3 regions of the Thalassospira sp. MBR-102 genome follow, and region 1 is predicted to be linked to each of the others. Evidence: predicted binding sites of a transcription regulator. Region 1 holds the regulator's gene; each other region holds the start of a gene.
The links. The regulator LexA, encoded in region 1, represses DNA repair genes until DNA is damaged. The targets are predictions, from matches to a motif close to ATGTTCTANTTTGGTTC.
Positions count from the first base shown of each region.

Region 2: recA (recombinase RecA) is a predicted target of LexA. The motif match lies at 3,904-3,920, and genes of this name have one in related genera.
Region 3: uvrA (excinuclease ABC subunit UvrA) is a predicted target of LexA. The motif match lies at 5,709-5,725, and genes of this name have one in related genera.

Region 1 is NZ_JBEPTC010000007.1:98,804-109,871, reverse strand. It holds gene tpiA (triose-phosphate isomerase) at 1-344, opposite strand, end outside; gene ABIE64_RS13455 (peptidyl-prolyl cis-trans isomerase) at 672-2,564, shown strand; gene trpE (anthranilate synthase component I) at 2,668-4,164, shown strand; gene ABIE64_RS13445 (divergent polysaccharide deacetylase family protein) at 4,224-5,402, opposite strand; gene ABIE64_RS13440 (anthranilate synthase component II) at 5,632-6,204, shown strand; gene trpD (anthranilate phosphoribosyltransferase) at 6,238-7,272, shown strand; gene trpC (indole-3-glycerol phosphate synthase TrpC) at 7,269-8,066, shown strand; gene moaC (cyclic pyranopterin monophosphate synthase MoaC) at 8,066-8,566, shown strand; gene lexA (transcriptional repressor LexA) at 8,714-9,421, shown strand; gene ABIE64_RS13415 (ComEC/Rec2 family competence protein) at 9,495-11,068, opposite strand, start outside.
Region 2 is NZ_JBEPTC010000001.1:19,314-30,381, forward strand. It holds gene blaOXA (class D beta-lactamase) at 1-807, opposite strand; gene ABIE64_RS00120 (DMT family transporter) at 1,014-1,913, shown strand; gene ABIE64_RS00125 (hypothetical protein) at 1,899-2,435, opposite strand; gene ABIE64_RS00130 (DUF4198 domain-containing protein) at 2,444-3,235, opposite strand; gene nikR (nickel-responsive transcriptional regulator NikR) at 3,333-3,812, shown strand; gene recA (recombinase RecA) at 4,092-5,171, shown strand; gene ABIE64_RS00145 (helix-turn-helix domain-containing protein) at 5,295-6,227, opposite strand; gene ABIE64_RS00150 (alpha/beta hydrolase family protein) at 6,453-7,499, shown strand; gene ABIE64_RS00155 (entericidin A/B family lipoprotein) at 7,726-7,869, shown strand; gene ABIE64_RS00160 (DUF1328 domain-containing protein) at 7,962-8,138, shown strand; gene ABIE64_RS00165 (entericidin A/B family lipoprotein) at 8,436-8,576, shown strand; gene ABIE64_RS00170 (hypothetical protein) at 8,839-8,982, shown strand; gene ABIE64_RS00175 (NIPSNAP family protein) at 9,013-9,318, shown strand; gene alaS (alanine--tRNA ligase) at 9,498-11,068, shown strand, end outside.
Region 3 is NZ_JBEPTC010000019.1:20,426-31,493, reverse strand. It holds gene ABIE64_RS22120 (hypothetical protein) at 1-296, shown strand, start outside; gene trmFO (methylenetetrahydrofolate--tRNA-(uracil(54)-C(5))-methyltransferase (FADH(2)-oxidizing) TrmFO) at 334-1,680, opposite strand; gene ABIE64_RS22110 (hypothetical protein) at 1,867-2,847, shown strand; gene uvrA (excinuclease ABC subunit UvrA) at 2,870-5,698, opposite strand; gene fbaA (class II fructose-bisphosphate aldolase) at 5,891-6,970, opposite strand; gene ABIE64_RS22095 (Gfo/Idh/MocA family protein) at 6,991-8,058, opposite strand; gene nagA (N-acetylglucosamine-6-phosphate deacetylase) at 8,102-9,238, opposite strand; gene ABIE64_RS22085 (SIS domain-containing protein) at 9,238-10,281, opposite strand; gene ABIE64_RS22080 (GntR family transcriptional regulator) at 10,330-11,068, opposite strand, start outside.

The DNA of each region.
Region 1 (11,068 bases):
TGGCGAATAACGGTCGAACTTTCACCGTGGTCGGCCCGACGTTCGGAATGTCCGACAAGAACATGGGTCGCGCCGATATCGGCCAGCATCGGGGCCGCAATATCCCCGGTATGCGCGCCCGAAACGGCAATATGGCAATCCTGACCGCCAACCTTGACGGCACTCTTGGCCGTAACACCGGCAACATCGGAAATCAGGGTTGCCGGCGGACAGACCAGAATATCACATGCCAGATCACCTTTTGCCTTTGCGCGGTCAGACAGTCCGCGCGCAAGTGCAAGCCCGTCGGTGCGCAGGCAATTCATTTTCCAGTTTCCGGCGATCAGGGGACGGCGCTGTGACATATGTATATCTACCTCTTGCTGCGACGGGTTTTGGATCAGGCAATGGCTGGGCCATGTGGGAACCGATCCGACAAGTATTGTTACAAACACGGTTCGATGCGGGTTTTAGCACGCGCTCAGGCCCCGGCCAAGCCCCGGAAAACACTGTCAACCGAACTTCGGGCACGGTCAATGCAATCGGATGTTGCCGCCCTTACCTCTCGCCATTAAGATGCGCGGCAATTGCGCCGGGATTTTCGTTATGTTCCGGCAGATAAAAGAAACGCTGCCGGTACATTGTCATCTGCATTGTCATCGGCACCAACCACGAATTGTTAGGCTTATCATATGCTTGCTGGCATTCGCTCTTTTTCGAAATCAATCTTTGCCAAGATCATCCTCGGCGTGATTGCAATCAGCTTCGTCGGATGGGGCCTGAATGCGTCGATGCTCGATCTTGGAACATCGCGTCAGGTTGCTGAAATCGGCAGCCAAAATATCAGCCCCGCCGAACTGGATCGCGCCTTCCAGCGCAGCATCCAGAACATGCGCAGCGTTTTCGGTCCGAATTTCGACCGTCAGCAAGCCATCCAGATGGGCCTTTTGAACAATACGGTTCAAAATCTGGTTTCCCAGAAAATCCTGCGTGAAAACGCCAAGGAAATGGGCATCGGCATCAGCAACGAAAAAGTGCGCGAGACGATTTTCGCCTCTCCGGGCTTCCAGAATGAAACCACCGGCCAGTTCGACCGCGAACGTTTCCTTCAGGCGCTGTATTCCAGCGGATATACCGAACCGGAATTCATCGAAGGTGTTCGTGGCGACATGATGGGCCAGCAGGTTGTTGGCAGCCTCGCCGGTGCCGTCAGCGTCCCTGACGTCATGGCACAACAGATTGCCGCTTACCGCAACGAACAGCGCAGCGGCAGTTTCTTTGCCCTGAATGCTTCGGAATTCGACACGATCGAAACGCCCGATGACGCGACCCTTCGTAAATATCACGAAGACAACGCACCGCAATTCACCGCCCCCGAAAGCCGCAATGTGACCCTGGTCACCCTTTCGGCGAAGGATCTGGCAGCAAATATGGATGTCACCGAAGAAGAAATTCTCGAGGCATATAACCATCGCCTGCCGGAATTCCAGACTCCGGAAAAACGCGTTGTCGAACAGATCCTGTTTGCCCCCAATGAAAAGGAAAGTGCCCAGGAGGCCTATAAGGCGCTTCAGGGTGGTGCCGATTTCATGCAGGTCGCAACCGACGATGCCGGTATGGATCCGTCGATTGTCAAACTTGGTGAATTCACCGCCGACAACATCCTTCCCGATCTGCGTGATGCGACGTTTGGCCTTGAAGAAGGCGCGTTTTCCGAACCGGTCGAAACAGCCCTTGGCTGGCATATCATTCGCGTGACCCGCATTACGCCGGAACAGACCGAAACCCTTGATCAGGTTCGCGACGATGTCGAAGCCGGTGTCCGGCAGTTCAAGGCCGAAGACGCGATCTATGATCTTGCCGCCAAGCTTGATGATGAACTTGGTGCCGGGACCCCGCTTGAAGAAGCAGCAAACGCGGTTGGCGCAAAAACCTATAAACTGAACGACGTTGTGCGTGGCGAAGGTCTGGGTACTGAAATCACCGACAGCGGTGAGATCAATGCCAAGATTTTCGAACTCGGCAAGGGCGAGGAAAGCTTCCTCGAAGAAACCTCGACCGGTGTTCGTTATGTCGCACGCGTTGATGACGTCACCCCGTCGGCACTGCGTCCGTTTGAAGACGTGCGTGATGACGTTGTTACCGCATGGAAAACCGATGAACGCAACCGTCTGATGCTTGAAAAAGCCGATCAGCTTGCCGCGTCGATCAATGACCAGAATGCCGATATCGCAACGCTCGCTAACAGCGACAATGCCGAACTCGAACAAAGCGGCCTGACCAAACGTACCGGTCAGGGCCTCGAAGGCAATGTCAGCCCGGCGGTTGCCGCAGCCCTCTTCACCCTTGAAGAAGGCAAGGCAAAGGCCGTTCAGTCCGGCGACAATGTTCTGGTTCTGAAACTTGATCAGATCAAAGCTGGCACCATTGCCGAAGGCGCTGACGACCCGGTCGTGACCGAACTCAAACAGGGCCTGAACGAAGACATCCTTGCAGAATATCTTGAGTACCTGCAGGACGAGATTTCGGTCAGCGTCAATAACAGCGTGATCAACGGTCTTTATCCGCAAACCGCGGCCAACTGATCCCGATCAGAAATGGGGCGGCCTTTCATCGGGCCGCCCTTTTTCGTTAAACTCCGCGCTGCCTCAGACCGCCCACCCCTAATCGACCAAAATTGGACAGACCATGGAAATCAAACCGGATTTCAACAGTTTCAAGCAGAACTACAATAACGGCATTTCACAGGTTCTCTGGACCTCGCTGACCGCTGATCTTGATACGCCTGTCTCGGCATTTCTCAAGATCGCCGAAGGCATGCCCAACACCTATCTGCTTGAATCTGTCGAAGGCGGTGCCGTGCGCGGACGCTATTCATTCCTTGGCCTGCGCCCCGATCTGATATGGCGCTGCTTTGGCCAAAAGGCAGAACTGAACCGTCGCGCCCTTGCCGATGCCGATGCGTTCGAAGATGAACCCGATGCACCGCTTGAAAGCCTCAAAAAGCTGATCGCCGAAAGCCACATCGCCCTGCCCGACAATCTGCCACCCATGAGCGCCGGTCTTGTCGGCTATATGGGTTATGACACCGTGCGCCTTATGGAAAAGCTGCCCGATAGCAACCCGGATGAACTCGGCGTCCCTGACGGCATCTTTATCCGCCCGACGGTCACCGCAAGCTTCGATACCATCGCCGATACCGTCACCGTCGTAACCCCGGTCCGCCCCGAAAGCGGAATAGATGCCGATGCGGCCTATGATCTGGCCTGTGCGCGCCTCAATGATGTCGTGCAGCAGTTCCAGCGCAACCTGTTCCTTGATCGCCGGTCCAAATCCGCCCCCGACACCCTGCCCGACCCAAAGGTCAGCGTCGACGAGGCCGGTTTTCATAAAATGGTCGATCAGGCCAAGGAATATATCCGCGCGGGCGATATCTTTCAGGTCGTGCTCTCGCAACGCTACACGCTGCCCTATCAATTGCCGCCCTTCGCCTTTTACCGCGCCCTTCGCCGGATCAATCCGTCACCTTTTATGTTTTATCTTGATATCGGCGGGTTTCAGGTTGTCGGCGCCAGCCCGGAAATCCTTGTCCGCCTGCGCGACGGCGAAGTCACCATTCGCCCGATTGCCGGAACGCGTCGGCGCGGCAAGACACCCGATGACGACAAGGTCATGGCCCAGGACCTGCTTGATGATCCCAAGGAACGTTCGGAACATCTGATGCTGCTTGACCTTGGGCGCAATGATGTCGGCCGTGTGTCCAAGCCCGGTACGGTGCGCGTCACCGACCGCGAACAGATCGAATACTATTCCCATGTCATGCATATCGTCTCGAACGTCGTCGGTCAGATCGACGACAAATATGATGCGATGGACGCGCTCAAGGCCGGTTTCCCTGCTGGAACGGTATCGGGCGCGCCAAAGGTCCGCGCCATGGAAATCATCGATGAACTGGAATCGGTCCGGCGCGGCATTTATGCAGGTTGTATCGGCTATATCTCCGCCGATGGCTCCATGGATACCTGCATCGCGCTTCGGACCGCTGTCATCAAGGACGAACAGATCCATATTCAGGCCGGTGCCGGGATCGTCGTAGACAGCAAACCGGAACTCGAACACAAGGAATGCCAGAACAAGGCAGGCGCATTGATGGCCGCCGCCCGCGAAGCCCATCGGTTTGCCTGATTTCCTGCATTTCGGATTGAAAGAACAAGGCCCGCTTCATTTGCGGGCCTTGTTCTTTATCAACCTGTCGCACTCGGACTTGTTCGCCGCAGGATATCGGTCACCGGCACCAGAACAAATCCCTTGGCCTGAATGGCGGGAATCCATTTTTGCAGGGCTTCCAGCGTAAGGTCGCGCGGATGGCCAATCGCAATCGCAAATCCCTGATTGGTGGCAACTTTTTCAGTCCGGGCCAGCATTTCGGCAATTTTGGTGGCATCATCGGCGTCATCAATGAACACGTCGCGCTCAAGCGCCGGGACATCATATTGGCGTGCCATCGAAAATCCGACCGACTTGGCACTGGTTTTGGAATCAAGGAACAGAAGCCCGCGTGATTTCATCACCTCCATCACCACCTGCATGCGTTCCGGATCGGATGTGAATTTGCTGCCCATGTGATTATTCACACCGACATAGCCATCAAACCGGTCCAGCATCCAGGTCATCTCGCCCAATATCTTGTCGCGGTCAAATCCGGTGCGCAACGCATGCGGACCTGGATCGACCAATGCCGACGACGGCTCCATCGGCATATGAAGCATCACTTCATGCCCACGCCCGCGCGCATCATTCACCTGACGCTGAAGGTCGCGCGCATAGGGCAGATAGGAAATCGTCACCGGCCCGGGCAGCCCTATAGTGCGCGCCGTGCGCGGCTGATCAAGGCCCGCATCATCAATCACAATCGCGATAACCGGTGCGGTTCCCGTATCGGGGGTAAGGGCTGCGAATTTCTGCCATGGCGGCGGACCATCACTATGCGCGCCCCCGCTGATCCCGCCGGTATCGGGCGACACGGCAGGTTCAGGCGACTTTGTGACCGGTGCCTTCTGCGGTTGTCTGGTTTCGGGCGCAGTTTTTTCACCCGGCACACGTTCACCGACCATATATCCGGTCCGGTCGCGATTGCCGTTGCTTTCGCTGAAATCATAATTGCGGCTTTCCGGTACCTGGGCCGGTGTCGGCGTATATTCCGGTTCGGAATTTGCGGCCCGTTCGCCAAGATCACGCGATGCGCGATCCAGCTCAAGCATACTGCCTGCTGCAATGAATGCCGAAATGGCCCCCGCAACAATCGCACCGCCCAGCATGAAACGGCCAATGCCGCCCGATTTTCTTTTCGGTGCAGCCTTGCTACGGCCTGTTTTTCGCGGTGCCGCTTTTTTCTTTTTGGCGGGTTGTGCCCGGCGTGCCACGCTCTGGTCTCCAGTCTCGTTTGCTGGGTCGTGTTACCCATATGGTGATTATACGCCAATTATCCCGGCTTGTGTTTGGAAGCTTTTAAACCCGATCAGGTTAGCACCCTGTTAAAGCCGCAAACAAAGACCGCAAACAATGGCAGGAAAATGGTTTTTGCAATCGCTTGACGTAGCGGCAATGCCGTTTATTCTCTGCCCGATCTGATATTCACAGCCCGGCGCCACGATGTATCTCCTCATCGATAATTACGACAGCTTCACATTCAATCTGTGGCACTATCTGCGCGAACTCGGTCCCGAGGTCGACGTCCGCCGCAATGATGAAATCTCGGTTGTTGATGCGCTGGCTTTAAAGCCCGAAGGCATCGTGATCTCGCCCGGTCCCTGCGATCCGGATCGCGCGGGTATCTGTCTTGATCTGATCAGGGCATCGGCGGGCAAGGTCAAGCTGCTTGGCGTCTGCCTTGGTCATCAGGGCATCGGTCAGGCCTTTGGCGGCAATGTCGTGCGCGCGCCCGAATGCATGCATGGCAAAACCGATGCGATGGTGCACGAAGGCAAAAGCGTGTTTAACGGCCTGCCCAGCCCGTTTGAAGCGACCCGTTACCATTCATTGGTTGTTGATCGCGCAACCCTGCCCGATTGCCTTGAAATCACGGCGGAAAACGGGGATGGTCTGATCATGGGGCTGCGTCACAAACAGCATCAGATTCATGGTGTCCAGTTCCATCCCGAAAGCATCGCATCCGAACATGGCCATGCCCTTTTGAAGAATTTTATAGACTTCCCCGGCGCATGAAACCGCACCGGACCGCTAACCGAGGAAACCCGCATGTCGACTGAATATGACCTGAAGCCGATCCTGGCCAAAGTCGCAAATGGCGAAAAACTGAACGAAGAACAGGCCGAGCAGGCCTTCGACGTTCTGATGTCCGGTCAGGCAACGCCGTCTCAGATGGGGGCTTTCCTGATGGCGCTGCGGCTGCGCGGTGAAACGGTCGATGAAATCACCGGGGCGGCGCGTGTCATGCGCTCCAAGGCGACCGGCATTATCGCCCCGCCCAATGCGGTTGATACCTGTGGTACCGGTGGCGATGGCAGCGGCACCTTCAATATCTCGACCGGGGCGGCAATCGTTGCGGCGGCCTGCGGCGCCATCGTTGCCAAGCACGGCAACCGCGCGGCGTCGTCAAAATCTGGATCGGCTGATGTCCTACTGGCGCTTGGCGTCAATCTTGATGCCGATATGGCGCTTCTCGAAAAGGCGCTAAAGGAAATCAATCTGTGCTTCATGATGGCAACGCGCCATCACTCGGCGGTGCGTCACGTGATGCCGACCCGCGTTGAAATGGGTACGCGCACGATCTTTAACCTTCTGGGACCGCTGGCCAACCCGGCCAAAACCAAACGCCAGGTCATGGGCGTTTTTGCCCGTGAATGGGTCGAACCGATTGCCCATGTGCTGAACCGCCTGGGTTCGGAACATGCGTGGGTTGTCTATGGTCATAGCGGCCTTGATGAAATTTCAACAACCGGCCCGACCTTTGTCGCCGAAGTCAAAAACGGCGCAGTCACGACCTTTGAAATCAACCCCGAAGATTACGGCCTTGAAATCGTCACCCTTGATGCGCTTAAAGGCGGCGACGCCCAGACAAACGCGCAGGCCATTCTCGATCTTCTTGCCGGTAAAAAAAGCGCCTATCGCGATATCGTTCTGCTGAATGCCGCAGCCGCCCTTGTGGTGACCGACATCGCAACCGATCTTGCCGATGGCATCGCAAAGGCCCGCACCGCAATCGATTCCGGCAAAGCCGCAGAAACCCTGCAGGCACTAGTCCGCATTTCCAATCAGGGGACCGCAGCGTGAGCGACGTACTCGAACGTATCTGTAACGACAAACGCGACCACATCGCCGCCTGCAAGGCGCGAAAGTCACTTGCCGACCTCGAAACCGCAGCCAGATCACAATCCGCACCGCGCGGCTTCATCAGGGCGCTTGAAACATCGGTTGCGGACGGTCGTTACGGCCTGATTGCCGAAATTAAAAAGGCCTCCCCGTCCAAGGGCCTGATCCGACCGGATTTCAATCCGCCCGTTCTGGCACAGGCCTATAAGGCCGGTGGGGCAAGCTGCCTGTCGGTCCTGACCGATATCCCCTATTTCCAGGGCGATGACAGCTATCTGATCGCGGCACGTGCCGCGGTTGACCTGCCGGTCCTGCGCAAGGATTTCATGCTTGATCCCTATCAGGTGACCGAAGCCCGGGCGTTGGGTGCCGATTGCATCCTTCTTATCATGGCCGCCCTCGAGGATGCCCAAGCGGCCGAGCTTGAAGACGCCGCACACAGCCTTGGCATGGATGTCCTGATAGAAGTCCACAACGCACCGGAACTCGAACGCGCCCTGAAACTTAAATCAAAGCTTCTCGGGGTCAATAACCGCAATCTGAAAACGCTCGAAGTCTCCCTGACCACGACCGAAGAACTCGCTGGCATGGTTGATGACAGCCGGATGCTGGTCGCCGAAAGCGGCCTGTTCACGCACGATGACCTCGCCCGCATGGCAAAGGTCGGCGCGCAATGCTTCCTGATCGGCGAAAGCCTGATGCGTCAGGACGACGTCACCGCCGCCACCCGCAATATTCTTGGCCTCGCGGCCTGATAACGGAACAAGACACAGGCATGGCAGACAAACTTTCGCATATCGACGCCGCTGGTAACGCCGTCATGGTCGATATTTCGGCCAAGAACGATACCGCGCGCGTCGCCATCGCAAAGGGCCGTGTCCTGATGTCGGCGGAAACGGCCCGGCTGATTGCCGAACGCGGCCATAAAAAGGGCGACGTTCTTGGTATCGCCCAGCTTGCCGGGATTATGGGCGCCAAGAAAACCGCCGACCTGATCCCGCTTTGCCACCCCCTGCCCCTGACCTCGGTCGAAGTCACGCTGGAACTCGCAACTGCCACCGATGCGGTAGATATTGTCGCGACCTGCAAAACCACCGGCAAAACCGGGGTGGAAATGGAAGCCCTGACCGCCGTTACCGTTACCGCACTTACCGTGTTCGATATGTGCAAGGCGGTCGATAAAGCCATGCGGATTACCGATATTCGCGTTGTCCACAAGGAAGGCGGAAAGTCGGGTACTTTCACCGCCGACTGATCCCTGAAAGTACCCAAATTTCGTTTCTTGACCGAAAGAATGCCCTTAAACGGCGATTTTTCGGGTTGTGGTGCTTGACGAACAAGCAGAACCAAAGTAGAACATTTATGTATTCGGTTTGTTCTTATTACTGGTTCGGAAAAAATCATGCTGACGCGCAAGCAATACGAATTGCTGGTCTATATCGATAATTACCTTCGCGATCATGGCATCTCGCCCTCTTTTGACGAGATGAAAGAAGCCCTGAGCCTGAAATCCAAATCGGGCATTCATCGCCTGATCACCGGGCTTGAGGAACGCGGCTTTATTCGCCGTCTCGCCCATCGGGCCCGCGCGCTCGAAGTCCTGCGTCTTCCGGATAATAATGATGACGACGCTGCGGAAACGCCCAACAATGTTACCTCTATCGCCTCCGCGCGAAAGGCTGCGCATCGACCGGCAACCGTGCCTTCGGCCTTTTCGGAATCGGGTGAATCCGTTTCCCTGCCGCTGTTTGGCCGGATTGCGGCGGGTACCCCGATCGAGGCCCTTCGCGATCAGACCACAATGGTGCAGGTCCCGGCAGCGCTTCTGGGAACCGGCGATCACTATGCGCTTGAAGTTTCCGGTGATTCGATGATCGATGCCGGTATTCTCGATGGCGACACCGTCCTGATCCAGCGTTGCGAACAGGCCAATGATGGCTCCATCGTTGTCGCACTGGTCGACGACGCCGAAGCCACTCTGAAACGCCTGAAACGTGGCCGTGGCGAAGTTCTGCTGGAACCGGCCAATGCGCGTTATGAAACGCGCGCGCTGTCGCCTGATCGTGTCCGCATTCAGGGACGTCTGATCGGTTTGCTCCGCCAATACTGATAGAATACCGAATAAACCGAACAAACCGAAAGAAACCGAAAGAAACGCCGTCGGCCTTGCCCGGCGGCGTTTTTTATTTGACCACCCTGCCCCCGATGATAATCCACGGCCAGATGCCGGACGTTTCACGCACGGTTTCGATCACCGGGGCGGCATCGGGCCGCAACGCAACCGAGACGCCCCCCTGCCACCACAACAGGTCATCATCGATGACAGTCACATCCGGCGCACAGATATCACGCGGCATATCGCGTTTCAGGCTGATGATCATATCGCCATGGCGGCATGCATAGAACGGATTGGCAAGATCATTGGCAATGATCACCTGCCGTCCGGCGATCCTGACGGAACAAACCGTTGCGTCGCATTTTTCGATGACATTGCCGGCATCATGATCGGCGATACCAAATCGCGCCATCCAGACCGACTGCTGAAAATCCGAAATGCCTTCGGGCAGGACAAGTTTGTCGCGCACCCTGTCGCGAATTGCCCAGCTTTCCTGATCCCCCGAAACCAGAATATCCGCCGGGCGATACAGGATTTGCGCCGCAATCGCCACGCATAGCGGAATGACAGCCAACCGGGCAATCGCGTTCCCCCGCCAGACCAGCCACCAGGCCATCGCCATCATGATGCCGATGGCAAATACGGCACTAAACTGCTCGACATGCCAAAGCCCCCAGGCCTGATCGGCGGCAAGGCTTGCGGTTTCAATCAACAATGTCAGTCCCGGCTTCATCAACCACAATGCCAGTCCCCCGGCTCCGAACGGCATCAGAACAAGCGTCGCCACAATCAGCGGCATCACCCAGAACGCCATCACCGGAATGGCAATCAGGTTGGACACGATCCCGATCATCGAAATCCGCCCGAAATGAAACCCGATGATCGGCGCGGTCACCGCCGTAACCAGCAACCCGGTCATCACCAGCCCGGCAAAAAACAGCCAAAGCCGGAATAGCCATGACCGATCCCCCGACTTGTCAAACCATCGCCTGCCCGGACCATCATAAAACGCCACCAGAACCGACACCGCCGCAAAGGAAAGCTGAAAGCTTGGCCCCAATACCGCATCGGGCCGCAGGATCAGAACAACCAGCGCCGCAAACGCCACCAACCGCAACGATATCGCCCGCCGATCCAGCAGCAACGCAATCCAGACAATCGTCAACGTCACAAAGGCACGCTGCGTCGGCACACTGGCCCCTGACAGGCCAAGATAGATCACGGCTGCGCACATCGCCCCGATAGCCGCCCATTTCTTGATCGGAAACCGCAGCGCAAGGGCGGGAATGGCCGCCATGCCAAACCGCAGGAAAAAGAAAACCGTCCCGCTTAAAAGCCCCATATGCAGCCCGGAAATCGCCAGAAGATGCGCCAATCCCGATTTGCGAAGATCATCGGCAATTTCCGCACTGACATCGCCGCGTTCGCCGACAATCAATGCCTTGGCAATCCCGGCCTCTGCGCCGGTAAGGACCTGATCGATTGCCGTCATGATCGTCAGGCGCAGACTTTCGATCCGGTCCGAAACCGGCTGCATCATTCCTGTTTCGGCCTTCTTGGTCACACTATATTTATGGCCGAAAACAAACCCGGTCGCCCCGATCCCGTCCAGATATAATCCGCGTGAAAAATCCGGGTCGC
Region 2 (11,068 bases), on a different contig from region 1:
TCAAAAGGCACTGTCTGTTGCAAAATATTCGGCCATGAAAGCATCGCGCGCATCAAAACCGGGCGATTTTGCCGGGCGCGTGCTGTCATGGGTCAATCTGGCGAAGGCGACAGTCTGGTCGCCGCGTGTTGCCCAGCCCACGAACCAGCCCCACGGTCGCCCCTTGATCGGGCGGCCATCGGCATTTTGCGACAGGCCTGCGCCGGTTTTACCAAACACGTGCCAGCCATTTGCCTGAACACCCATGTCAAACAGCCCCATTGCCATTTCGCGGGCTTGTTTGCTAACGGGCAATTCGCCCCGGATCATTTTTGAAACGAATTCGATCTGTTCGGCAGGTGAGATTTGCAAGGACGAGCTTAGCCATGATCGCATCAGGCCGTTCTGTTTTGCAACGTCCCCTGATACATCGGCATTCCCGTAATCAAAAGACGTGACATAGTCACGAAACTTTGCCTCTCCCAGCCTGATATTGATTTGCTGCGAATACCAGACCACGGATTGTTCGATCCAGTATTGCGGATCAGTATCCTTGCGCCATGCCGCGCGCCAGTCGGGATAGCTTTCCTTGAACGACCATACGGGATGATGGGCATCGGTGAGGATTCCGCTATCGAACCCCATCAGGCTGATGGCGATCTTGAAGGTCGAGGCCGCCGTTGCGCGGGTTTCACATTTGCCTTCCTGAATAATGGTCTTGCCGGTTTTTGCATCCGAAATCAGGGTGCAAACCGTCGTGGTTTCCGCCGTGGCATTGAGGGGAACGAACAAGACACCAAGAAGCAAAGTCAGGCCGGTACGTTTCAAAACGCGATCCTTATGGACGGGTAAAATTCGAAGAGTAGGGGCGAATGCTGAAGGTTCATTTAATCGCTTAATCCATCCTGTTCCGGCTGTTATCTGCTGGTGGAAATTCAGATTGCCAAAATGCGGCAAAGCGGGTTTATGTTCCCGGTCCGGTTGCGCCACAATCCGGCAGCCAAAAAACAACAACGTCCAAGCAAGAGCCCCGCATGATCCCGTTCTTCGGTGAAGCAGCCGCCTTTACTGCCGCGATGGCCTGGGCGACGTCGAGCATGATTTTTTCCAACATTGGCGGCAAGGTCGGCGCGCAGACGGTCAATCGCGGGCGTCTGGCCTGCTCGATTACCTGTCTGACGGTGTTGCACTGGCTATTGGAAGGCCAGCCTTGGCCGAACGCGGTAACGTGGGAGCAGCTTGGCTGGTTGTCACTGTCGTCGGTTCTTGGCCTTGTGATTGGCGATGCCATGCTGTTTCAGGCCTTTGTGACCCTGGGGGCGCGGTTATCGATGCTGATGATGTCGACCGTGCCGATCATGGGGGCGGTGTTGGGCTGGTTTCTGTTTGACGAAGTCCTAAGCCTTCAGGAAATGTCGGGTATTGCGCTTGGTATTGGTGGCATTCTTTTGGTCATCATGATGAAAAAGGGGCGTCCTGTCGGGTTGGAAGGACGCAATTATCTGGTTGGTATCTTGTTTGGACTTGGCGGTGCCATTGGTCAGGTCGCGAATCTGGTGACGGCGAAATATGCACTGATCAGCGGTTATTCTGCGCTGTCGGCCACATGGATCAGAACCTTTGTCGCGGTTGTGATCATGTGGGGAATTGCGATTGCCATGGGGCGTGCTCGGCGCACGATTGTGGCGTGCAGCGCACCTGATGTCGGGCGGTGGCTGTTCCTGGGGGCTTTTATCGGCCCGGCGCTTGGCGTGTGGCTTTCGATGGTGGCGGTTCAGAATGCCAATGTCGGTATCGCATCAACGCTGATGGCGTTGCCACCGGTTTTGCTGATTGTCTATGAAGGTGTGGTTCTGCGCCGCCCCGTTGGCCTGCAGGCCATCGTCGGGACCTGCATGGCCTTTGGGGGGGTTGCGCTTTTATTCCTGCATTAAGTGCGATTTTCTCTGCCTTTTGATCCTGGTGATCCAGCCCGGCAGAAATGCAAGATTGGTTATCAGGCTGAAACCGAACAGGATTGCAGCCCAGACCGGCAGGTCAAGCAAGGCGCTGTTTCCCTGCAATCCGGGGGTTGGGGCCGAGGATTGTGTTCCCGGTGGCGGTATTTTTTCCGATGAGTGGATCAGGACAACCTGATGACCCATGCCGTCTGATACCATTATTTTCCAATGCGCATCGGTATCATCTTCAGGGCGTAATGCCGGAACCACGACGGCAAGGCGTCCGTCACGATCAGTTCTTCCTTTTTGCCAGGTTTTCCCGTCCGGTGACGTCACCATGGCTTCGGCAAATATCATTGGTGTGCCATCTGTATAGCCGAACTGATAGATGGTGGCGGTCCGGTTCTGGTCAATCTGCCATCCCGCCCCGTGGGCAATCGCCGGGAGCGATCCTGCATAAAGCAGGATCGCGCAGGCAATTGCCGCGATCATCAAACGTCCAAACGATTGCAGCATGTGGCGGCCTATTGGCTGACATCGAAAGTCAGGGTTGCCCGCAGGTTATGTACCCGGACAGATGCATCAGAGTCCGGGACATCGGCCGCAACCCGAACTATCCAAAGACCCGGTTTCGTAATCCGGATTTTGGCAATGCCGCTGCCACGATCATCGCTGAAAGTTTCGGTGTAATAGGCATAAGACGATGGCGTGTCGGTAAATCCGGCATAGGTTGCCAGGACACTGGTCGAATAAGGTTGCCCGTCCAGCAGGATTTGAACCGCAACGTCTTGGCCGATTGCCGTCATGCGCGGATCGGAAAGCGGCACGATTTCAAGTTTGTGCCCCAGAGGGGAAGAAATAAAATCCGCGTTTTGGGAGCCTCCAGTCAGGTTTTTGGAAAATTTTTCAAATCGGGATGACGCAACCGCATCGGGATGTGCGTCCGGCCCGCCTTCTTTCCAGCCATCGGGCGTTTGTGACCAGATCACCGGCAGGCGATGCCCGACAAGCCATGCGGGTTCTTCTTCGGAAAGGGTGAATGTGCCAGTCAGATTGGGGGCATCCGCATTTTCAGTGACATCAAGTTCGGTGGTGGCCGAGGGGGTGATCAATTGTGCACGGACATGCTTTGGCGCTTCGGCTTCTTCCGGGGTGCCGAAAACATGGGTCGAATCGAGGATGAAGGCAGCAGTGTCCTTGCCATTCGCGGGGGTGGTTTTGCTGCTGGCGACAAATTCATGGGCCACTGCGCCAAAGCCGATCAGGCACCCCAGTGCGGCAATTGCAAGCGGGGTTGTGAACTTTGATTGAAACATCTGCTATCCTTTGGGAGATTAGGGAAGTTGAAAGGCAGTATGAACTTTTCAAAAATGTTCATACGAGTCAAGCTGATGATTATGAAAGGGAATTCGTATGACCCGCGTGACCGTATCAATCGAAGACGATTTGATGGAGGCGTTCGATGCTTTCCTTGAGCATCGCGGCTACACCAACCGGTCAGAAGGTTTTCGTGACCTGATCCGGGAAAAGCTCCAGAATACCAAGCTCGACGAAGACACCGGCGGCGTTGGCATAGCGGTTCTGAATTATGTCTATGATCATGAAGAACGCATGCTGGCATCACGGCTGATGAGTGCGCAGCACGAACATCATGACCTGACCGTTTCGACCGTGCATTTCCATATTGATCACGATACGTGCCTTGAAAGCGTAACCTTGCGCGGCAAGCTTTCCGATATTCGCAAATTCGCCGATCAGGTTCTGGCACAACCTGGCGTGCGCCATGGGCAGCTTTATTCGGTTCCGGGTGAATTGCATGTCGAAACCCATCATCACGGCGATGACGATCATGGACATGCACATCGGCACGAACATCTGAAAATCACGACCTGAACCGGGCTTCTCCGAATTGTTTTAAAAATCCCGGCACAAGCCCGGCGACAATTTTATTTATCCGGGTTTGAATTCTTACCCACCAAAATGAGAACAAACTTGCAACATCCATTTTTTTGTGCAAGTGTTCACATTATGTTCTCAATGCGTTTGCCGGAAAATGGTTGGCGTGATGTCAGTTATCCGGCGGGGCACCTAGCGGTGGCGTTCCGCATTTAGGACCGGGGAACCGCCTGCGTTGCATCCTACCCGGCCCTGTGGAATAAGAGAGTTCGAAAAATGATTCAGACCGCGCTGCATTTGGTGGATAAAGATACGATGGATAAGCAGAAGGCACTCGAAGCCGCTCTTGGGCAGATCGAACGCGCATTTGGCAAGGGCTCGATCATGAAGCTCGGCCAGCGCGATAGTGCGGTGGATATTTCAGCCATTTCGACCGGGTCGCTTGGGCTTGATATCGGGCTCGGGATTGGCGGCCTGCCGCGTGGCCGTATCGTCGAAATTTACGGGCCGGAAAGCTCGGGTAAAACCACACTGGCTTTGCACACCATTGCGGAGGCCCAGAAACTTGGCGGGACCTGTGCCTTTGTCGATGCCGAACATGCGCTTGATCCGGGTTATGCCCGCAAGCTCGGGGTGAATACCGACGAACTCCTGATTTCGCAGCCTGATGCGGGTGAACAGGCGCTTGAAATCGCCGATACGCTGGTGCGTTCCGGTGCGATTGATGTGCTGGTCGTCGATTCGGTTGCCGCCCTTGTGCCACGTGCCGAACTTGAAGGCGAAATGGGTGACACCCACGTCGGCCTGCAGGCCCGCCTGATGAGCCAGGCATTGCGTAAACTGACCAGCTCGGTCTCGCGTTCGAACTGCATGGTCATCTTCATCAACCAGATCCGTATGAAGATCGGTGTGATGTTTGGCAGCCCGGAAACCACCACGGGTGGTAACGCGCTTAAATTCTATGCGTCTGTTCGTCTTGATATTCGCCGGATCGGTCAGATCAAGGACCGTGACGAAGTCGTTGGCAACCAGACTCGTGTGAAGGTCGTCAAAAACAAGATGGCCCCGCCGTTCAAGCAGGTCGAATTCGACATCATGTATGGCGAAGGCATTTCCAAGATGGGTGAAATCCTTGATCTTGGTGTCAAGGCGGGCATCGTTGAAAAATCCGGTTCCTGGTTCTCGTATAATTCGACACGTATCGGTCAGGGCCGCGAGAATGCCAAAACCTTCCTGCGTGAAAATCAGGAAATGACCGCCGAAATCGAACGCAGCATCCGCGAAAGTGCAGGTCTGATCGCCGAGGCGATGACCAGCATGAGCGAAGATGAACCGTCAAACGATGACGACGCGTAATTAAAAGCGGACTGAATAATCAAACGGGCGCTTTGGGCGCCCGTTTTTGTGTCTGATCCGTTTTGTTGGCGGCGTGTGTAACGCAGGCAGGTATGGATTTCGCGATATGGCGCGAAGCGGGAGTCAGGGGTGCTGTGCTTCCTGTTGCCATTGGCTGGGCGTTTTGCCCGTTATCCTTAAGAATTCCCGATTGAAATTCGACTTGGTGTTAAAGCCGCTTGTCAGCATGGTCGTTGTGACAGTCTCGCCCTTGTCCAGTTCGCGGCAAGCATGTTCAATCCGGTATTTGTTGATGAAGCGCGAGACATTTTCACCGGTCGTGGCGTTGATCGCGGTCGAAATCTGTTTCAGCGGGACGCCCATACGTCGGGATATGCGTGCAAGCGTCAGATCCGGGTCAAGATAAAGCTGTTCGCGTATCTGCAAATCTTCAAGCTGGGCCATTATGGTCCGATGTTCCGGGGTGCTGGGTGTTGTCCGCACGTGATCGGAAGGCTGATTTTGTTCCCCTGATTGGACATCCGCATCAACATCAATTGCAATGTCGGGCGACAGAGACAGAAAGCCGATGGTCAAGAGTGCCAGGGATGATGTGATGCTCAGGATCAGGCCGACAATCTGATCGTTTCCATCGATCTTGGCGACGATGATCAGCATGTCGCTGATGGCCGACGCGATCAGGGCGAAGGCGATGAAGCGCCAAACCAGTGCCGGGATATGGCCCGCGGTCAGAGGCATATGGGCAAAATCACCGCCCTGACGATGAAGCATCACCAGAATTGCCGCCCCGTATCCGACAAAAAGGCTGCAAAGCACAACATCAATGATTGCCGGTAAAAGAAACACGCATAGGGCGACGATCGCTGGTACCGAGAAATGCACCCAATCCCGTATTTGCAGGCGCGCACGAAGACTTGCTTCCAAAAAGGCCATCCAGGCCAGAGCCGGGATAATGGATGCGGTGATGGGTTGAAGCCATCGCAGGCTGGCAAAGCCATAATACTGAACAATCCCGACCAGAATGCTTTGTCCGGCCGCGGCAAGCAGCAGCGCCATAAGCATCCTGGGTGTTCTTCCGCCCACAACCGCGCGGACAAAGAGAAAGCCTAAAACCAGGGCAACTATAATTGGGACGGGGAGGACAAGCATCGGACAGTCAGTTCCCGACAAAAGGTATCAAAACCGGTTTTGGGACGTTCACAAACCCGTTTGAGGGCGCAGGAAATCCTGTTTTGGGCGAAAACGTTCCGGCACGCTTAACTTATGACAAGGATCCTGATGATGAAACCGATATATCTTGCCGTCGCCTTCTTTCTGGCCGCGGGCCTGAAGACATCGCCCGTCTTGGCGGAACCGCAAACCGATTATGCCGGATATGACCGTTTTGATGTGCGCGCAGCCCATCGTTCCATGCCAATCGCGGCCTCGGTCTGGTATCCGGCAGATACCTTTATCTATCGTGCGCCGGTCGGCCGCAATATCATCTGGAAGGGAACAGATGCGTATGTCGGTGCGGCAATTGCGCCGGGGCAACATCCGCTGGTTCTTCTTTCCCATGGCTCGGGCGGCAATATGGATGGACTTGGCTGGCTGTCCTCGCAACTGGCGTTGCGTGGGGCGATTGTTGTTGCGGTCAACCATCCCGGTACGACATCGGGGGATTCGTCACCGCGACGTACACCGCTTATCGGCGAACGTGCCGCAGATATCAGTGCCACCCTTGATCAGGTCCTCTCCAATACGGCTTTTGCCCCTTACATCGATCATCAGAATATTTCCGCGATCGGGTTTTCATTGGGGGGTACGACGGTTTTAAACCTTGCGGGGGTACGGTTTGATCAAACGCTTTATGCGCAATATTGCGACAAATTCGGCAATGCGGCCCAGGATTGCGATTTTTTGCGCAAAGGGGGTGTTGATCCTGATCATCTTCCCGATGACTTTGCTGCTTCCAGCCGGGACGACCGGATTGTTCGCTCTGTCGCGATAGAGCCAGGCATGGGGTTTGCCGCGACACAAACCAGTCTGGCGGAGGTAACTTCTGCCATGCTCTTTATCGGCCTTGGCGAAGAAAACAAATGGGTAGCTGCTGATTTTGGGCCGAACGGCAGTAATCTCGTCGCGCGGATCCAAAACGCATCTTCAGCAACGTTTGCGCCAGCATATCATTTGACGTTTCTTGGCGAATGTATGCCGGGGGCTGCCGAGATACTTAAAGAAGAAGGCAGCGAGCCAATCTGCTCCGACCCTCCCGGTACGGATCGCGCCCAGATTCATCAAAAGATTGTTTCGGCGATTGCGGAATTCCTGAATTTGTCCGGTTCCTGAGCGGAGAATAAAGCTTAGGAAATGGTAAAAGAGGGCCTGAAACGTCCTCTTTCTCAATTTGCCCAAAAATGATCACGATTGGCTACAACCCGCAAAAATAAAGGCATTTGATCTGCCTTAATTGCGTCAGATCAGCAGCTTGGCAGTAGCGCAAGGAACTTTTTCTTTCCGGCTCCGTTATGGATGGTGTGAAGAAAATCTCGTCGAGCAAACAGGAGAAACTGAAATGTCCGACTTTTTGAAAAAGATTTTCGCCGTTGCGATGATTTCTGGCATGGGCCTTGGCCTTGCCGCGTGTGAAACCGCCGAAGGGTTTGGCCAGGATATGGAAAATGCCGGTGAAGCCATCCAGGATGAAGCCAGCGAGTAAGGCATCATCGCGGATTTTTCGTTCGCTGACGGGACTTTTGGATCAACTCCATCACCCGCAAGCAGCTAAAGCCTAAATAAGGAGATAACATCATGTTGGGTTGGGCAGTCTTTTGTCTCATTCTGGCGCTTGTCGCCGCCGTCCTTGGTTTTGGCGGCTTGGCAGGGACGTTTGTCGGGATCGCCAAGATCCTGTTCTTCGTCTTCCTCGTCCTGTTCGTGGTTTCGCTTCTGGTCAACGCGCTGCGTGGCCGCCGCCCGCCGGTCTGACAAAGTACGCTAACGCTTTTTGATCCGGGTTTTAGCCAACCACAGCACCGTAACCCGAGACGAACACGACAAACTGTTAAAACAGGGCTTTCATGAACGCCCTGTTTTTTTGCGTTTTACTGATCTGAATTATGGTCGAACCGGTATCTTGGGCGTTTAATGTTTGCTGCTCAAAAACGGTCCGGATTTTGGCGATGGCCTGATTAACCGCCCGAAAAACCCTGCTTCTTTCTGGCAGTTCACGCAGCACCGTGTTGATCGATTGATCCCGTTTGTTTGAGCAAACAGGAGAAGACCATGTCTGACATCTGCAAGAAGATTTTTGCGATTGCCCTGATATCATTTATCGGATTTGGCATTGCGGCGTGCGAGACGGCAAACGGCTTTGGCCGTGATGTCGAGGATGCCGGAGAAGCGATCCAGAAAGGGACCGACTAGGAGCAGGTTGATCTACTGCGCGGTTGCGGTCTGACGATCTGATCGTCGTCAAAACACATGATGCGGGTAAATGGGAACGGGTATGTAAATGCATGCCCGTTTTTTGTTTGGCATTTGAATTCACGCTGAAGGAAAGAGTTGCCAGCAGCACGTGACCCCGACAAGATAGCGACTGATTTCGGAAGCCACATGCCTTGCGTCAGAAGCAGGCCGCGGCCGCCTTCAAAATCAACATGTCGTTAAAGGCAGGAGCATTCAAACAATGGCTATTCTTGTAAAACGTATTCTGGCACTGGCCCTGATTGCGGGCTTTGGCATGTCGCTTGCGGCGTGTGAAACTGCCGCCGGATTTGGTCGCGATGTTGAAAAACTGGGCGAACAGATTCAGGAAGGCGTCGAAAAGTAACCCATCCTCAAGTTCCGGAAAGTTCCCGCCGTGATCACCTGCTATCTGAAATACGTTATCGACATGCATAAAATCCCTGAGTTCGAGGATTATGCCCGTCGCTGGATTCCCATCGTCAATCGGATGGGCGGGACGCATCACGGCTATTTCCTGCCGCATGAAGGCGCCAGCAGCATCGCCTATGCCCTGTTCAGTTTCCCGAGCCTTGCGGCATACGAAGATTACCGCAATCGCATGGCCGATGATGACGAATGTGTTGCAACACTCGAACTTGAAAAACGCAACCGCAGCATCATCAGTTACGAACGCAGTTTCATGCGCCCGGTTCTTGATTAGGGCGGCATATCTGATCAGGGCGTTGTGGCGTGCCGGTGCGGTGCCGGATGCATAAATCGTCACTTAAACACCGCAAAGCCTTTCCCCGACTGGACAGCACAGGGCCGAGCCGCTAAATAGGGCAGTCGCGCCGCACGTTTGCGGCAGCGATTGTTCCGCGTTTTCCGGGTTGGAGAGAGATGCAGACCGTTAACGATATCCGCACCACGTTTCTGGAATTCTTCCGCAAGAACGGCCACGAGGTCGTATCTTCCAGCCCGCTGGTGCCGCGCAATGACCCGACCCTGATGTTCACCAACGCAGGGATGGTCCAGTTCAAGAACGTTTTTACCGGTCAGGAACACCGCGATTATTCGCGCGCGACCACCTCGCAGAAATGCGTGCGTGCCGGCGGCAAGCATAACGATCTTGAAAATGTCGGTCATACTGCCCGTCACCACACCTTCTTTGAAATGCTCGGAAACTTTTCGTTTGGCGACTATTTCAAGGAAAACGCGATTGAATTCGCCTGGAACCTGATCACCAGGGAATACGGCCTCCCGGCGGACAAGCTGCTGGTCACCGTCTATCACACCGATGACGAGGCCCATGGTCTATGGAAAAAGATCGCTGGTCTTTCCGATGATCGCATCATTCGCATTCCGACGTCTGATAACTTCTGGTCGATGGGTGATACCGGTCCTTGTGGTCCGTGTTCGGAAATCTTCTTTGACCATGGTGATAAAATCTGGGGCGGTCCCCCCGGCAGCCCTGAAGAAGACGGCGACCGTTTCATCGAAATCTGGAACCTCGTCTTCATGCAGTACGAGCAGATGGCAAATGGTGAACGCGTGAATTTGCCAAAGCCGTCGATTGATACCGGCATGGGCCTTGAACGTATTGCAGCCGTCCTTCAGGGCAAGCACGATAACTATGACATCGACCTGATGCGTGCCCTGATCGAGGCATCGGCCGATGCCACCAGCACCGATCCCGATGGCCCGCATAATGTGTCGCACCGCGTGGTTGCCGACCATCTGCGTTCGACCAGCTTCCTGATTGCGGATGGTGTTCTGCCGTCCAATGCCGGTCGCGGTAACGTTCTGCGTCGTATCATGCGTCGCGCCATGCGCCATCTGCACATGATCGGCACTCAGGACCCGGTGATGTATAAACTGGTTCCGGCACTGGTACGCAAAATGGGCGGTGCCTTCCCGGAACTGGTTCGTGCGCAGGCCTTGATCGAAGAAACCCTTAAGCTCGAAGAGCAGGGCTTTAAAACCATGCTTGATCGCGGTCTCAAGATGCTTGATGACGCGACCGATGGCATGGGCGAGGGCGCGACCCTTTCGGGTGATGTTGCCTTCAAGCTTTATGACACCTACGGCTTCCCGCTCGATCTGACGGCGGATGCGCTTAAACCACGCAAGATCGGTATCGATGAAAGCGGTTTTACCTCCGCCATGGAAGAACAGAAAGCCAAGGCCCGTGCCGCATGGTCGGGGTCGGGCGAAGCCGCGACCGAGGAAGTCTGGTTTGACATCAATGATCGCGATGGCGCGACCGAATTCCTGGGCTACGAAACCGAAAATGCCGAAGGCGTTCTCACGGCCCTGATCAAGGATGGTGCGGAAACCAAAACCGCGACCAAGGGCGATAACGTTGCCATCGTTGCCAACCAGACCCCGTTCTTCGGGGAATCCGGTGGTCAGCAGGGCGATGCCGGTGTGATCAAAACCGAAAAGGGTGCCGTGATTGAAATCACCGACAC
Region 3 (11,068 bases), on a different contig from region 1:
AGTTCTATACCACGGATCGGCCCGACATTTATGGAAGTGCGATGCGCACAGGCCTGTTTGGCAAACGTGTTCCCAATGACCCGTTGCAGGGTGAACCGTTTGTCTGGGCGCGTATCGTCGGAAAAACCCTGACCGTTCATGCGCTTTACATCACGGATGACGGTGGTTACGAAATGCAGGTCTATGAACGCAGCTTGGATGCAGATGGCAATATGGATCTCGTGTTCAAACGGTTCCGAAATGGCGAACCTATCCGCGATGTCACCGGAAAGCTCAAACGCCAGAGCAAATATTGAAATTTAAAAGGCCACATCGGATGATGCGGCCTTTGTTTCATGCGGCGTTGATGTCTGAAAGCCATGCGTCAAACAAGGGAATAGCGCGGTCGCTATAAAGCTTCTTGCGGTCGCGGCCTTTCACCCGTTTGGTCAGTTCAAGTTCCGGGAAAAGCCCGAAATTGACATTCATCGGCTGGAAGGTGCTTTCGTCAGCACCGCCGGTGATGTGGTTTAAAAGGGCTCCCATGGCGGTTGCAAGCGGCGGTGTCGGGATTGTTTTGCCTTGCTTTTCAGCCGCAGCAAAACGCCCAACCATCAGGCCTACAGCGGCACTTTCCACATATCCCTCACAGCCGGTGATCTGCCCGGCAAATCGGATATCGGTCCGGGCTTTCAGACGAAGCGTGCCATCCAGAAGACGTGGGGAATTCAGGAAGGTGTTGCGATGAATACCGCCTAGACGGGCGAATTCGGCATTTTCAAGCCCCGGGATCATGCGAAACACATCGGCTTGCGCACCATATTTCAGTTTCGTCTGGAAACCGACCATGTTGTAGAGCGTGCCCAAAGCATTGTCTTGGCGCAGTTGCACGATGGCGCGTGGCTTACGGGTCGGATCATGCGGATTGGTCAGACCAACCGGCTTCATCGGGCCGTGACGAAGGGTTTCGCGGCCACGTTCAGCCATGACTTCAATCGGCAGGCAACCATCGAAATAGGGAGTATCTTTTTCCCATTCCTTGAATTCGGTTTTATCACCTTCGATCAGGGCGTCGATGAAGGCGTTGTATTGCTCTTCATTCATCGGACAATTGATATAGTCCTTACCATCGCCCTTGTCGTAACGCGACTGGAACCATGCCTTGTCAAAGTCGATGCTTTCCTTATAGACGATCGGCGCAATCGCATCGAAGAAGGCAAGGCTTTCCTCGCCGGTGGCCTTGCGAATGTCTTCGGCCAGTGCGCTTGAGGTCAGCGGGCCGGTTGCGATGATTGTGCTTTCCCATTCGACCGGTGGCAGGCCATCGATTTCGCCACGCTCCATGGTGATCAGAGGATGGTTCATCAGCGCATCGGTTACCGCCTGCGAGAAACCTTCGCGATCAACCGCAAGAGCGGCACCGGCGGGAACCTTGTGCGCGTCCGCACAGCGAATGATCAGCGACCCGGCACGGCGCATTTCATCATGGATCAGGCCGACCGCGTTATATTCTTTGTCGTCAGACCGGAACGAGTTGGAACAGACCAGTTCGGCACATTTGTCCGTGTGATGTGCGTCGGTCGGGCGGGTCGGGCGCATTTCGTGCAGGATAACCGGAATGCCGGCCTCTGCCAGTTGCCATGCGGCTTCGCTACCGGCAAGACCGGCGCCGATGATATGAACAGGTTTGACCGTGCTCACGGTTGCGAACTCCTCAGCAAAAACAGAATTAAACTTTCTGGCACACACATAGCGGTGCAGGAGGCCAGATTTCAAGTGAATTGCGCCATTTCGCTGCTGCATATCACTTATGTGACCGTAAATTATTCACAAACCTCCTGTTGCTGCGTCGCTGATACCAGACACATCCATCACAAGGAGGGCATCATGAGCTATCCGCATCGACCCTATGGTTACGATCCGGCCCATTGCCCAGTGATGGGGCTTGTTCCAATCCGGCGATCCAGACAGAGCACGACGATTGATTGTTTGCCTGATGGCAATGGCGGTGAAGGTGCGACAGACGGAGATGATAATACATCAGCGCGCAAAAATGCCGCCTCTACCATCGGACGGATTGCCTTTCCATTTGGTGATATCGGCGCCAACAAGTTTGGCAGCAGTGATGTTGAAAACATGATTGATTATGTTGTCGCCACCCGTCAGGGATGGCGCGCATCGCTTGTCATGCGGTCGTTTTTGCGCTGGTGGCGCAAGGATGAAGGGCTCGATGCCGATGCCCAAATGCGCAAAACGTCAGATGCAATCGTCATGTTGCTGGCGCTCAATCAAGGGCGGGACGGATTTGTGCATGGTTATCTGTCTGATCTGGCGGGCGGGCGCGATCAGCTTGATAACACACAGCGGGCTTTTTTCCGTTCGCTTCGGGTGGCAGCAATTGCACTGGCGCTTTCGCCGATATTGCTGGTCGTGTCGGTGATGCTGTTTTTACACGTAGACCAGATCGTCAGCGCCGGGCACGGCAAACTGTTCGGCTTCAGTTATGATTTGTTATTCTTTGTCGGCAGTTTCGGTGCGATCGGGGCACTGGTCAGCATGATGATGCGGTTGGGTAAGGATGTCGACTGGGCGGAAATGGAACCGGCGTCGGTTTTTTTCAATTTTCTGTTTCGACCCTGCCTTGGTTTTTGCTTTGCCCTGATCGTGTTGCTGGCACTGCGTGCCGGTATTCTGCCGATCCCGCTGGATCAGTTGCACAATATTTCCGACATGGATCAGATCGGAACGATTCCTGGTGCCGGGCAACAGATTTCCATCGTGCTGGTGCTGGCATTCCTGTCAGGCTTTAGCGAGCGGCTAAGCTCTGCTCTTGTCAAACGGGTCGAAGATCGGGTCGAAGCGGGCTAGGTGCCCGCTTCGTTTTAAGACATTACTTCAGGCCGAGATGGCGTTTAAGGTATTTACCGGTATAGCTTTCCTCGTTGGCCATGATGGCCTCTGGTGTGCCGCAACCAACCAGCTTGCCGCCGCCATCACCACCCTCGGGACCGATATCAATGATCCAGTCGGCAGTTTTTATGACATCAAGGTTATGTTCGATCACAACCACCGTGTTGCCCTGATCGACAATGGTGTGCAACACTTCCAGAAGCTTGCGGATATCATGGAAATGAAGCCCGGTGGTTGGTTCATCAAGGATGTAAAGCGTGCGGCCAGTGGCCCGCTTTGACAGTTCCTTGGCAAGCTTCACGCGTTGCGCTTCACCACCCGAAAGGGTCGTTGCCTGCTGACCGAGATGGATGTAGCTCAACCCGACCTGTTTTAAGGTTTCCATCTTGTCGCGAATGGATGGAACAGCCTTGAAGAAATCGGCACCTTCTTCGACTGTCATATCAAGAATGTCAGATATCGATTTGCCTTTAAATGATATTTCCAGCGTTTCGCGGTTGTATCGCTTACCCTTACACTGATCACAGGTAACGTAAACATCAGGCAGGAAATGCATTTCGATCTTGATCACGCCATCGCCCTGACAAGCTTCACAACGGCCACCCTTGACGTTGAACGAGAAACGGCCGGGCTTGTAACCGCGTGTTTTGGCTTCGGGCAATTGCGCGAACCAGTCACGGATCGGGGTGAAGGCCCCGGTATAGGTGACTGGGTTGGAACGCGGGGTGCGGCCAATCGGGCTTTGGTCGATATCGATGATTTTGTCGATATGTTCGATGCCGGTGATGGTGTCATGGGCACCGGGGTGATTGCGTGCATTATGCATCCGCTTGGCAAGTGCTTTATACAGCGTTTCAATGACAAGGCTGGACTTGCCGCCACCCGAAACACCTGTAACACAGATGAATTTGCCAAGCGGGAATTTGGCATCGACATTTTGCAGGTTGTTGGCGCGGGCACCCTTGATCGCAATCGATTTGCCATTACCATTGCGGCGTTCCTGGGGAACGGCGATCTGTTCAACCCCGACAAGATACTTTCCGGTCAGGCTGTTCGGGTTCTGCTGGATCTGTTCGGGTGTGCCTTCGGCAACAATACGACCGCCATGGATACCAGCACCAGGGCCCATATCAACGACGTAATCGGCGGCACGAATGGCGTCTTCGTCATGTTCAACAACAAGCACGGTGTTGCCCAGATCGCGAAGACGTTTCAGGGTCTCAAGCAAGCGATCATTGTCACGCTGATGCAGGCCAATGGAAGGTTCATCCAGAACATACAAGACCCCGGTCAGGCCGGATCCGATTTGCGACGCCAGCCGGATACGCTGGCTTTCGCCACCTGAAAGTGTGCCAGATGTACGCGACATCGACAGATAATCCAGCCCGACATCCCGCAGGAAACGCAGGCGATCATTGATTTCGCGCAGGATGCGTCGCGCGATTTCGGTTTCTTTTTCGTTCAGTTTGCCTTCAAGCGCCTGGAACCAGTCGGCGGCCTTGCCAATCGAAAGATCGGTGATCTCTGAAATCGTGGATTTGTCGATCTTCACGGCCAGTGCTTCGGGTTTCAGGCGATGGCCATGGCAAGTCGGGCAGCTTGAAACCGTCTGGTATTTCGAAAGTTCATCGCGTGCCCACTGGCTGTCGGTTTCACGCCAGCGGCGCGACATGTTGGGAATAACGCCTTCAAACGGTCGGGCAACCTTGTAGCTGCGCGAACCGTCATCGTAGGTCACCGTGACGTCTTCATCACCTGAACCATACAGAATGATGTCCTGTGCTGTTTTCGGAAGCTTTTCCCATGCGACATTGGTCTTGAAGCCGAAATGCTTGGCGACCGCCCGTAGGGTTTGAAGATAATATTTCGATGTGGTGCTGGCCCACGGCGCAACAGCGCCGTCGTCAAGGCTTTTGCCTTCATCCGGGACGACCAGTTCCGGGTCGAATTCCATCTGGGTGCCAATACCATCGCAAGCCGGGCAGGCGCCAAACGGGTTGTTGAACGAAAACAGGCGTGGCTCGATTTCTTCTATCGTAAAGCCGGAAACCGGGCAAGCGAACTTTGCCGAGAACACGGTTGTTTCCCCGGTTTTGGCATCTTCGGTCAGAACGATACCGTCTGTCAGTTCAAGGGCGGTTTCAAAACTGTCGGCAAGGCGGGTTGCAATCCCTTCCTTGACGATCAGACGGTCGACAACGACCGAGATATCGTGCTTTAGCTTTTTGTTCAGTTCAGGCGCTTCGTCGATGTCATACATTTCGCCATCAATCTTGACGCGCTGGAACCCGCGTGTGCGAAGGTCACGCAGTTCCTTTTTGTATTCACCCTTACGCCCCCGAACAAACGGTGCCAGCAGATAAAGCCGCGTGCCTTCGGGCATTTCCATAACGCGGTCAACCATCTGCGATACGGTCTGGCTGACAATCGGAAGGCCGGTTGCCGGGGAATACGGGATGCCAACGCGCGCCCAGAGAAGACGCATATAGTCATAAATTTCGGTAACCGTTCCCACAGTCGAGCGCGGGTTGCGCGATGTTGTTTTCTGTTCGATGGAAATCGCAGGAGACAGGCCATCGATATATTCCACATCGGGTTTTTGCATCAATTCAAGGAATTGACGTGCATACGCTGACAGGCTTTCGACATAACGACGCTGTCCTTCGGCATAAATCGTATCGAACGCCAGCGAACTTTTGCCTGACCCTGACAGACCAGTGATGACCACCAGAGCATCGCGGGGCAGTTCAACATCGATATTTTGCAGATTATGTTCTTTCGCACCGCGAACCGAAATTTTCGTCAGCATGTCGGGCCTTTTGTTCCTGTAATGTTCGGGAAAGGTATAGAGGAGCCAATCCTGATACGCAAGCGCACCCCTGACAGTTCCTGTCAGTATCTGTCAGGAGTAGTTTATTTTTGCAGTGGCGCAAGATTGCCCACGAAAAAACCCGCCGGAAAAACCGGCGGGTTGATCTGTTTTTTTGAGATACTGACAGGATCAGCCTTTGGTAACCGACCGGCCGGTTGCGCCAAGATCCTTGAAAGCTTCTTCGAGGCGGGCCGCCATCGAAAGTTCGGCTTCGCGGACCCATACGCGCGGGTCGTACTGTTTTTTGTAGGGCTGGTCCGTATCCGGGTCCACTTGATATTTGAAAGCACGTGCATTGGCTTCGACATATTCGCCAACCGGGCGCGAATAGGCGAACTGGGTATCGGTGTCTATATTCATCTTGAAGACGCCGTAACTGACGGCTTCTTCGATTTTTTCTTTTTCCGAACCCGAACCGCCATGGAACACGAAGTCTAGCGGACGGTCGCCAAGGTTATGCTTTTCCGAAACATATTTCTGGGATTCCAGAAGGATTTCCGGACGAAGCTTGACGTTACCCGGTTTATAAACGCCATGAACGTTGCCGAATGCCGCCGCGACCGAGAAATGGCCCAGCGGAGCAAGACGGCGATAGGCTTCTTCTACTTCTTCGGGACGGGTATAAAGACGTGGATCAATTTCCTCGACACTAGTATCAAGGTCATGGCCGATACCGTCTTCTTCGCCGCCGGTCACGCCCAGTTCGATTTCCAGGCTCATTTCGATTTTTGACATGCGTTTGAGGAACTCTTCGCAGGTCGACAGGTTGTCTTCGAGCGGTTCCTCGGACAGGTCCAGCATGTGGGAGCTATAAAGCGCCTTGCCTGTCTCGGCATAGGTCTTTTCGCTCCATTTCAGCATTTCATCGACCCACGGAACGAATTTCCGGTTTGCGTGGTCGGTATGCATGACGACAGCAACACCATAATACTCAGCCATCAGCTGGGCATGGCGTGCAGCCGAAACAGCGCCTACAACACGGGCCGCTGCTGCGTCCTTGATGCCCTTGCCGGCAAAGAACTGTGCACCGCCATTCGAAAGCTGAATGATGATGTCAGAACCGGCATTTGCAGCGGCTTCAAGGGCGGCATTCATCGTGCTGGACGATGTGATATTGACGGCGGGAAGGGCGTAACCGTCCTGCTTGCAGGCAGCGACAAGGTCACGATAGGCAGAACCGGTAACAACACCGGGTTTAACGGAAGGCATGTGGGTACTCCTCCTGGGGGTCAGAGTATTATTGTTTCCCCCGTGCGTACCGACTGATCCGCAGCGAGGGCAATCCGTAAGGAGCCCAATGCATCTTCCATATGCTGCGTAAGGTCAAGGTTTTCCGTTATAGACTTTAGGAAAAATTGCTGTTCACGCAGACACAGGCCGTCATGATCGGGCTCGTCGTCTGTGCGGATGATTTCGTCAGATTGTGTAAATTTTCCGGCAGCATCTGTGGCAGCATGGTGAAGCTTTAAGGCATTCGTTTTTGTGTGGGTGTCGATATCGGCTGAACCGGCACCTTTTTCTTCAACATCGGTGATGGAAACACAGCCTTTCGGTCCGATCACATCTTTGACGAAAAAGGCGGTTTCGCTGATCATTGGTCCCCAACCGGCCTCGTACCAGCCAACTGATCCGTCATCAAAGCGCACCTGCAACTGACCATAGTTATACATTTCAGGTGCAACTTCATCAGACAGGCGTACGCCGATGGCGCTGACCGATACCGGTTTTGCGCCGGTCATCAGGCACATCATGTCAAGATAATGCACACCACAATCGACAATGGGTGAAACACTGTTGAGCAACCGTTTATGGGTTTCCCAGAAAGCACCGCTGGTTTGTTGGTTCAGGTTCATGCGCATGACGAGCGGCTTGCCGAGTGTCTTTGCAACTTCAACGAACTTTGCCCAAGACGGATGATGGCGCAGGATATAACCGATCACCAGTTTGCGACCGTGCTTTTTGGCTGCATTGACCACACGTTCGGCATCCTCGGCAGTAGCTGACAACGGCTTTTCAATAAAGACATGCGCCCCGGCTTCGAATGCGGCGATGGCAAAATCAGCATGGGTTTCGGTATATGTGTTGATCGAAACCGCGTCGGGTTTGGTTGCTGCCAGCGCAGTATGAAAATCGGTAAATTGCGGGTAGGCGGCAAAACCATCCGGAAGGTTTTCTGCCGGGATTTCGGAACGGGTACACAGTCCGACGATTTCGTACCCGTCAAGCGCGTGATAGGCCTTGGCATGCGATAATCCCATATTGCCAAGACCGACGACAAGAATACGAACCGGCTTCATGTTGTGCCTCCTGATAAGTTTCTAATGCTTTGTTGTGTTGAGATTATTCGACGCCTTTGATCCAGCTGCATGTGACGTTGTAATCGTCATCAAACAGGATCATGTCGGCCTGATAGCCCGGTGCGATGCGTCCCATGACATCGTCAAGTTTCAGGAACGCGGCCGGATACAGGGATGCCATGCGAAGCGCTTCGCCAAGATCGATGCCCACCATTTCGACGCAATTCTTAACCGCGGCGATCATGTCGAGGTCCGATCCGGCCAATGTACCATCAGCCAGCGCGCAGCGACCATCGGTGGCAATGATTTCCTCGCCACCCAGAACAAAGCGTTTTTCGTCAGCTCCGACTGTTGGCATGGCGTCGGTCACCAGCATGATCTTGCCTTTGGCCTTGGCGTGAATGGCAACCTTCAGAACGGCTGGATGCACATGATAGCCATCAGCGATCAATCCGCACCAGGTGCTGTCATCGGCCATCGCCGCACCGGCAACACCGGGTTCACGGTGGGTCATCGGGCTCATGGCATTAAACAAATGCGTGAAGCCGCGCATGCCTTCGGCAATGGCAGCCTGTACGTGATTATAAGTGCCCGCAGTATGACCGGCACAAACCAGAACGCCACGATCAGCCAGCTTTTTAATTGTGCCTTTGGCGGCCTTTTCCGGGGCCATGGTCACCAGGATACAGCCATTGGGAAGGCGGGTTAGAAGATCAATCGCGTCATCTTCCATCGGGCGGATGATATTCGCGTCATGCACGCCTTTGCGTTCGGCATTCAGATACGGGCCTTCCAGATGAATGCCGACAATGCCCGGTACCTCCTGATTGATTGCATCGGTGATGGCCGTAATCGCGGCTTCCATTTTGTCGCGATGATCGGTGATTAGGGTAGGCAGCATGGCCGTGGTGCCATATTTACGGTGGGCAGCCATGATCGCGCGAATACCGTCGACATCCGGTTCGTCATTCAGCAACACACCGCCGCCACCATTGACCTGAACATCGACAAGGCCGGGCGCAAGTGTCTGATTTTTTGCATCAATCACGTTGATGTTTTCAGTAATATCGCTGCTTTCGACAATTGCATCGACCTTGCCGTTCCGGACAATGACAGCTTTGCCGTTATGGAAATCTGTACCGTCAAAGACACGTGCATTGGTAATGGCAAAATCGGTCATCAGTGCGTCTCCGTTACTTTGGACAGGTGTGGTGGCGCATCTGGATTGCAACCACGTTCCAGCGCAACATGTTCTGCGAGCGTATAGAATGTCTGGATCATTGCGATGGGGGCCAGAAGCGGGTGGATATCCTCGACCACCGGAAGATGGCCCTTGATATCAGCGTGACCGGTTTCGGCGGCGAACAGATTATTGGTTTTCGCCCGCATTTCTTCAAGGAAACCCTCGACACTTTCGCGCGATGCATCCTGTTGGGAAAATACCAGCAACGGGAAGTCCTTGGTTACCAGTGCCATCGGGCCATGCTTTACCTCGGCCGCGCTGAAAGCTTCGGCGTGTAGGCTGCTGGTTTCCTTGAATTTAAGCGCGGCTTCCTGTGCAATGGCAAAGGCAGGACCACGGCCTATCACATAAAGACCGTTTGATTTTGCAATCGCATCGGCAGCATCAAGCCAATCCTTGCCAAGTGCCTTTTCCAGTGACGCGGGCAGGGTGGAAAGTGCCTTGTTAAAGGCCGGATCCCGGGTCCATCCCCCAACGATCTGTGCGATGGCAGACAATGTTGCGATATAGGATTTGGTCGCGGCAACACTGATTTCAGGGCCTGCCATCAGCGGAATGACATGGTCAACCGTATTGGCCAACGGGGAATCAACGACATTGACCAATGCTACGGTGCGGGCACCGGCATCACGGGCGGCCTCGGCATTCTTGACCAGATCCGGGCTTTTGCCCGACTGGGAGACGGCAATGAACAGGGCGTCCTTGCTGGCGATAGACCGGTTATATATCGAGACGATCGATGGGGCCGCAGATACGACCGGAATGCCAAGCTGGCTTTCAATCAGATATTTTGCGTAAAGCGTTGCATGATCAGAGCTGCCGCGCCCACAAGTCACAACGAATTTTGGCGGGTTGGCACGCAGGTCCGCGACCAGAGCATCAATTGCAGTCTTGTTGTGATCAAGCTGCTTGGCAACGATGGCCGGGGCTTCGGCCAGTTCGCGACCCATCTGGGTTTTGGGTGTCCAGCGCGTGCTCATATCGAGTGTTTCCTCAAACTTTTGGGGCGACGTGCGACGCGATCATTTTCAGCGCGCATCAACTTGCATTTCGGCGATGAAGTCGTAACTGTCGCCACGATAATAGGAGCGGGTGAATTCGACCGGTGTACCGTTGGCAAGGAAAGAACGCCGTTCGATATAAAGGGCGGCACAGCCATCAGGTACGCCAAGGATTTTTGCCGTTTCGCCATCAAACAGTTCAGCCCGAAGACGTTGAAGAGCGCGTTCAGGCTTTTTGCCGTATTTTGCCAGCGCATCATAAAGCGACTTTTCGACTTCATCCGGGCTTGGCAGGAAGGCGCGTGGCACGACTGCGTATTCGAGAGCCATCGGTTTGTCATTGGCTGTACGTAAACGCCGCAACCTTGTTACTTCTGTACCCGGCGAAAGATTAAGCGCCATGGCTTCTTCGGGCGAGGCATGACCGAGGGTTTTTTCAATCCAGACTGCACCGGGCTTCATACCACGCGTGATCATATCCTCGGTAAAGGATGTCAGGCGCGAAAGGGCCTGTTCAACGCGCGGGGCGACAAATGTGCCTGCGCCGTGACGCTGTACAAGGACGCCTTCTTCTACAAGGGCACGCATGGCATTTCGTACGGTAACGCGTGAAATACCAAGTTCATTAGCTAGATCGCGTTCGCTTGGCAGGGCGTCATCGACTTTCAGGATACCATCATCGATAACGGCCTTGATTGCTGTTTGCAGGCGGCGATACAGCGGGCCATGACCGATATTTTCGATGTCCCGGGCACGCAGGCTTGCG